3 regions of the Psychrobacillus psychrodurans genome follow, and region 1 is predicted to be linked to each of the others. Evidence: riboswitches for the same ligand, from Rfam matches in the RefSeq annotation. Region 1 holds a riboswitch; each other region holds the start of a gene.
What was found. A riboswitch is a leader RNA that binds a small molecule or an ion and turns the genes downstream of it on or off. The one in region 1 is predicted to bind thiamine pyrophosphate.
Positions count from the first base shown of each region.

Region 2: it holds a riboswitch for thiamine pyrophosphate, as region 1 does, so the genes downstream of both, thiT (energy-coupled thiamine transporter ThiT) here and ACQCPR_RS01440 (YkoF family thiamine/hydroxymethylpyrimidine-binding protein) in region 1, are expected to answer to the same signal.
Region 3: it holds a riboswitch for thiamine pyrophosphate, as region 1 does, so the genes downstream of both, tenA (thiaminase II) here and ACQCPR_RS01440 (YkoF family thiamine/hydroxymethylpyrimidine-binding protein) in region 1, are expected to answer to the same signal.

Region 1 covers NZ_CP189791.1:278,552-280,820, forward strand. The annotation lists gene ACQCPR_RS01430 (ABC transporter ATP-binding protein) at 1-176, opposite strand, end outside; gene ACQCPR_RS01435 (ECF transporter S component) at 169-750, opposite strand; gene ACQCPR_RS01440 (YkoF family thiamine/hydroxymethylpyrimidine-binding protein) at 752-1,333, opposite strand; TPP riboswitch at 1,413-1,520, opposite strand; gene ACQCPR_RS01445 (D-glycerate dehydrogenase) at 1,831-2,269, shown strand, end outside.
Region 2 covers NZ_CP189791.1:3,128,521-3,130,789, forward strand. The annotation lists gene map (type I methionyl aminopeptidase) at 1-687, opposite strand, end outside; gene thiT (energy-coupled thiamine transporter ThiT) at 735-1,316, opposite strand; TPP riboswitch at 1,381-1,472, opposite strand; gene ACQCPR_RS15490 (M20 family metallopeptidase) at 1,579-2,269, shown strand, end outside.
Region 3 covers NZ_CP189791.1:3,947,042-3,949,310, reverse strand. The annotation lists gene ACQCPR_RS19655 (isocitrate lyase/PEP mutase family protein) at 1-505, shown strand, start outside; gene ACQCPR_RS19650 (DUF1540 domain-containing protein) at 674-895, shown strand; TPP riboswitch at 1,127-1,229, shown strand; gene tenA (thiaminase II) at 1,317-2,000, shown strand; gene thiM (hydroxyethylthiazole kinase) at 1,928-2,269, shown strand, end outside.

The DNA of each region.
Region 1 (2,269 bases):
TTATCCGGATACAATCGATTGCATAAATACAGTAAAGTCGTTTTTCCACATCCACTTGGACCAGTGATGACTATACGTTCCCCTCGCAAAACAGTAAACGAAAGACCCTCCAGTACCCATTTTTCCTCGTCAGGATAACGAAAACTTACTTTCTCAAATTCGATAACTTCATGCACGAACTTCACCTTTTTTCGATCGAGAAATGGCATATCCACGAAGAGAACCAGTTGCTAGTAGACCATCTGCTACTGCTTTTCCACCGACACCGGCAAGCAAAGCACCACTTACTATACGAATTCCAAGCATTAATGCAACATAACCCGTGCTGAACACTGTAAATCCACCTAGAAAGTATCCATAAGCAAAACTAAAGATTGACGATCCAACACCAGCGAGCATCAGAACCCATAGATCAAAGCGTTTATATCGTGTAGCAGCGAAAACTGCTTCAGCACCTAGGCCTTGGATAACTCCCGAAAGTATTAAGCGGGGTCCTACAGCATTACCTAATAATACTTCAATCGCAGCTGCAATCGTCTCGGAAACGACTGCTGCACCAGGTTTGCGGATAATATACATACAAATAATTGATACTATAAACCAAATTCCAAAAATCCATTCATACGCAATTGGACCGATGAACCCAGCCCAAATATTGCCGACATGCAAGAACAATAGATAAACAATACCAAAGACAACCGCAAACAAGGACATTAGTACAATCTCTTTTAACTTCCATGATTTCAGCATATCAGCGACCTCCGTGAGAAGGGCTATTAAGACTCATAGAAACTGTCATGACCAAATGCTTATGTTTTTCTGAGCGTGCATTCGTGAATGCTTCTTCATAAAACGCAAACACATCGTGTATATCACCATGAATACCACTTGCATAGTGCATCGATTCATTGAATACACCTTGTTCTTTAGCACGATCTACTTCACGATAAATAACGTCCATGTAATTGGGATTATTCATCGGATATAGCGCAAATTGAGAGGAAACATATTGTTTTGTAATATCTGTGTTGGCGATTATATCGCCCTTATCTAGATAGGCATCTCCAGCAGAGTCACCTGGGCAACCAGCAGAGAAAGTGCCAGATAAAGCAACATGTACACCTGTTTTAGCTGCATGTAAAGTTAGAGCTTTTGCTACATTAAACACGTGCACTTGTTTCCCGCGAATGACTGTCGACACATCATCCGTATGCATCCACACATTCGACGTATCCGTCTCCTTCAAAGCTTCTTTAATTACCTTAATAAAATCATTGTTCATCGGATGTAACGAAAAACGAAATCCGATAATTGGGCTTAATCCACATTCCATTTGTAAAACCTCCTAAATTTTTTCATAAAAAAAGGCCACATCCGTGAAGATGCAGTCACTAATCCAATACAAAAATATTAGGAAAGTCACCGCACTTCCTCACGCAGGTATTATCCTGATCGAGTAATAAGGGATCGGAGCTAAAAAGCTCTCATCACAGCCAAAGTGGGCACCCCTAGTGCAGAAAACGGTATGTAGTTTTTTAAAAGACTAGAAAATATGTGCTGTTACGCATATCTATCTAGTTCAGCACCTAGCTCGCTTGAGACGCTTCGGAATTTCAGCAAAGGCATAAGGACGTCTTTACGTGAATTTCTATCCAGAGCCTGCTTCTGCGCAAAGCTTATCGCAAAAGAACATTGTTGAAGCTAACATAGGTGCTCGCACTTTTCTTATGTGCCCAAAGTATAACGTAGCTATTAAAAGATGTAAATATGTTTGCAAAATTTCGTACTTTCGTCCATGATTTGGTTAATACAACAAAGGGGGAAGAAGTTATGGACAAAATATACATTACACGTAAACTACCTGAAGAAATCGTCGAGCCTTTAAGGGCGAAATTTGATGTACATATGTGGCATAGCGAAAGTATTGCGATGACATATGAAGAAATAAAAATAAATGCTAAAGGTGCACATGCTTTATGGACGATGCTATCTGATAATATCGATCGTGCACTAATTGAAAGTCTGTCAAATTTAAAAGTAATTAGTAATTTTGCTGTTGGCTATAACAATATAGATGTGGAAGCTGCAAAAGAACAGGGTATTATCGTAACTAATACGCCGGGTGTATTAACAGAGACAACAGCAGACTTAACATTTGCTTTATTGTTAGCGACAGCTCGAAGAATAACAGAAGTAGAACAAGAAATTCGTTCAGGTAATTGGACGTCCTGGTCGCCAATGCAATATACAGGCATGGATATTTTCGGTG
Region 2 (2,269 bases), 1.2 Mb from region 1:
TGCTACTAACGATTTATCGGGAGTTACAAATGTCCAACCATCACCAGATTCTACAATATGCTCTGCCTTTGCAGAAATAAACGGCTCTACTGCTAAAACCATTCCTTCTTTTAATATCGTAGGATCCCATGCATCATAATAATTCAAGACATGTTGTGGAGCTTCATGTAACGATTTTCCAATACCATGCCCAGTTAGGTTCATAATAACATGCAAGCCATTATCTTTAGCTTCTCTAGCAACCGCTTTTCCGATTTGGTTTAAACGAGAGCCTGCTTTCACCTTCAACATAGCCCGTTCAAATGCACTCTCTGCCACTGCACATAATTTTTCTTTTTCTTCATATCCCTCACCAACAACAAAAGAAATACCTGTATCTGCAAAATATCCATCACAAGATCCAGACACATCAATATTCACAATATCGCCTTCTTGAATTACGCGAGAACCCGGGATACCATGAGCAACTTCTTCGTTGACGGAGATACAAGTATATCCTGGAAAATCATATTCACCCATTGGTCCAGAAATCGCACCATGCTCTGTAAATAACTTTCCGCCAATCTCATCCAGTTCTTTCGTTGTAATACCAGGTTTAGTTGCAGCCCTCATCACATCTCTTACTTCTGCAACAATACGCCCTATTTTTTTTAATGCCACTAACTCTTCGTCAGTTTGTACAATCATCTTAACAAGATCCCTTCTTCACTAAATGTACTCTAATCATATCATATTTAGTGAGAATTCGGCAGTGCAAGGCGCGGAGCTTTAACAAATAAAATGGAACAAATGAAAGCAGCAATTAAAAATACAGGAATCATATAAGTAGAATTATAGATTAATGAATACAAAATGACGTTTTGATCGCCAGCAAATTCACCAAAGAATAGAATACCTGAAGTCACATGTGCTAAATAACGAAGAAAAGCAGCTATTAATGCTCCTAAGACAACCGCTGTAATCATTTTCACTTTATCTTTTTGTTCAAATGCCTGTAAAAATGCAGGTCTTAAAAACCCAGCGAACCCTGCAACCATAAAGGCGATGAAATAATCAATTGCAACCTGTGCAATAACTATTTCAAATGATAATGGCGCTGCATAAAATCGCCCTGTTACCACTTGTAGCACACCTATTAAAAATCCAGTAGCAAGACCTGCAACTATACCACGACGAAAGGCCATTAAAATAACAGGTACAAGAACGAATGTTACGGAGCCGCCCTGTGGCATTCCAAAGCCAATCATATCTAAAACATATCCTAACGCCGCAAAAATAGCGATTTCCATTAATATTAATACACGTTGATTTTTCATGACAATCCCCTTTTTTTGACCACAAAAAAACGACCCCCGGGATAGACCCAGACATCGCGCGATTGTCAGTTTCCATCCACATCCCTACGCAAGCACTAACTTACAGGTTCAAAGGGTACTATCTCAGCCACTATTGTGGCGCCCCTTGTGGTTTGAATTATTTAGTTCGAATTCATTGTATCTGAATAAAATGCCTAATGCAACCTTATTTGTTTCATTTGTTATACTAATGAAATAAATATATGCAAAAGGGGATGTTCACATGCTTACATTACTAAAAGATCTGGTACGTATCAAAAGTGACACAATCGAAAGTGCAAATAATGCTTTATTATTCTGTGAAAGTTGGCTAGAAGAACGTGGGATTCATACAACTGTCTTACAGCATGAGGGAAAGTTGATGCTAGTAGCAGAAATAGGAATTGGTGATGAATGTATGATTTGGAATGGGCATGTAGATGTTGTTCCAGGTAACCCAGAGCAATTCGAGCCATTTATAGAAGGTGATCTTTTATATGGTCGAGGAACTGCTGATATGAAAGCAGGAGTTGCTGCGATGATGCAAGCTTTTTACGAGCTTTCTAAAGAATCTAAAAGTCTTACTAAAAAAATTCAGCTTCATATTGTAACGGATGAGGAAACCGACGGTAAAACTACCAAGTTTTTAGTTGATCAAGGATATACTGGTGACTTTGTTATATGCGGCGAGCCTACCCACCTCCAAATTGGTTTACAGGCAAAAGGAATTATTCAGTTTGATGTAATACTGAAAGGTAAACCTAGTCATGGTAGCCGTCCATGGGAAGGAAAAAATGCAATTGAGCAAGCTTTTCTGTTTGACCAACAGCTACGCACTCTCTCTTTTTTAACTGCAAGCAATGAGTTCTATGATTATCCTTCCTTAAACTTGGCGAAAATACAAGCAGGTGATCGCTATAACGTTGTTCCCGATG
Region 3 (2,269 bases), 340 kb from region 1:
TGTGGAGATAGTTGTTAATAACGTTTTGAAAACAGCAGATATTGGAGTTGTAGGTATCAATATTGAGGATTCACTAAAAAAACAGAAAGGGTTAAGAGAAATATCTAAACACTGCAACCTATTAGAAAAAATAAGAATCGCGTTAGATACAAATGGTTTTAAAAACTTTTATATCAATGCTAGAACTGACACTTATTTTCAGAGGGAAAATCCTCTATTGGAAACAATTGATCGAGCAAAATCCTATGTAGAAAGTGGAGCTAGTGGAATTTTTGTTCCCGGAATGAAATTAGAAGAAGATATAAGAGAAGTTGCATTGAAAATAAATGCTCCACTTAATGTATTATCTTTACCGGGACTAACGAATTGTAACAAGCTTAAAGAACTAGGAGTTAAAAGATTTAGCTTTGGAAATGCATTATCCGATAAATATATTGCTTTTTTAGAAAAGAATACAGAACAATTAATAGAATGTAAAGATACTACGCATTTATATATTGATTAAACTGCATAATCGGGTAAATTATATCAAGTCGATAAAAGTTAAAGTTGAGGAACCAAAATTTGCAGAAAGAAAACATCTTATATAAATTAAAAACGTTGAATTGGACAAGATAATCTATGAGGAGTACATTTTTGTACTTCTCAATAAATCTCAATGAGGAGGACAGTCATGCCAAATGTAGAAGTGAAATGTACTGTATCAAATTGTATTTTCCATGCAAAAGGAAATGTTTGTGGAGCAGAAAAAATTGAAATAGATATGGATTACCATGCAAACCACAATAATACAGAGTTTGCTTCTGAATTTGATTACCGCACTATTTCTGAGGAAGCAGGTCATTCTGCAGATACGTGCTGTAAAACATTCAAACCTGAAGAAGACCGAAAATAGTGTTATATAATTTAATAATACTAAAATGGGTGCGAACCAATTAGGTTAGATATAGGCAATGCTGGAGTACACATTGAGGGTGAGGGACTAAAGAGAAAATTCTTTAGTCCCTTTTAAGATTTGTAATTCGGAAAAGGTGTACTCTACAAAATTGGTAAACTCGTAAAAATTTTCTGGAATTTTTGAATAATTTTTTCTTTTATGCTATAGTAATTTTGACAAAAGAATATCGCTATCCACTAGGGGAGCCGTTTAACGGCTGAGACAAGCAGAGCTTGGACCCTTTGAACCTGATCTGGATCATACCAGCGGAGGGAAGTGGGCGAACGTATGCTTATTTTTATTTTCTTCTGCTTACTAATCGCCGCTTTCCTTTTCTGGAAAGCGGTGTTTTTATTTGCCAAAAAGGAGATGGAGAAAAATGACATTTTGCAAAGAAGTAAGGAATGAGTGCAATGATTTATGGGAAGCGAGTTTCGACCATCCGTTTGTGAAAGGGATAGAGGAAGGAACATTGCCACTTGATGTGTTCAAGTATTACGTCATGCAAGACGCCTATTATTTAACACATTTTGCAAAAGTTCAGGCAATCGGAGCGGTAAAAGCTACGGATTTGGAGACAACGAAAAGATTTGCATACCATTCTGAACAAACCTGCGCCGCAGAAATGGCTTTGCATGAATCGTTTATGGAATTGCTTAATGTAAAGGAAACGGACTGGGCTACGTTTGAGCCGTCTCCAACTGCATATTCATATGTTTCTCATATGTACCGATCAGCAGAAGGAGATCTTGCAGATGTGTTAGCTACAATTCTCCCATGCTACTGGCTTTATTATGAAATAGGTGAACGATTGAAAGAAGCAACTCCAAAACATCCCATTTATCAAAAATGGATTGCAACATATGGATCTGAATGGTTCAAGGAGCTTGTTAATGAACAGATTATCCGAATGGATCACCTCGCAGAGAATTTACCTGAAAAACGGCGACAAGAATTGAAAGATCGATTTCGTAGGAGCAGCTATTATGAATGGAATTTTTGGGAACAGGCATGGACGATGGAAACTTGGTCAGTAAATGTCTCGAGCAAGGCGGAGGTGTAACTATGCTTGCATCATTACGTACAAAACGGCCAATAGTCCATTGTATTACTAATCACGTCGTTTCAAATTTCCAAGCAAACGGGCTATTAGCACTCGGAGCTTCTCCAATTATGGGAGAAGCATACGAAGAGGTAGAGGAACTTGCCGTGTTAGCTGATGCCTTGTCGCTTAATATAGGGACTTTAAATAAACTTACTTTAAGCAGTATGCTCTTAGCAGGGAAAACTGCAAACAGTAAGGGCATTCCAATCGTTTTGGATCCTGTGGGA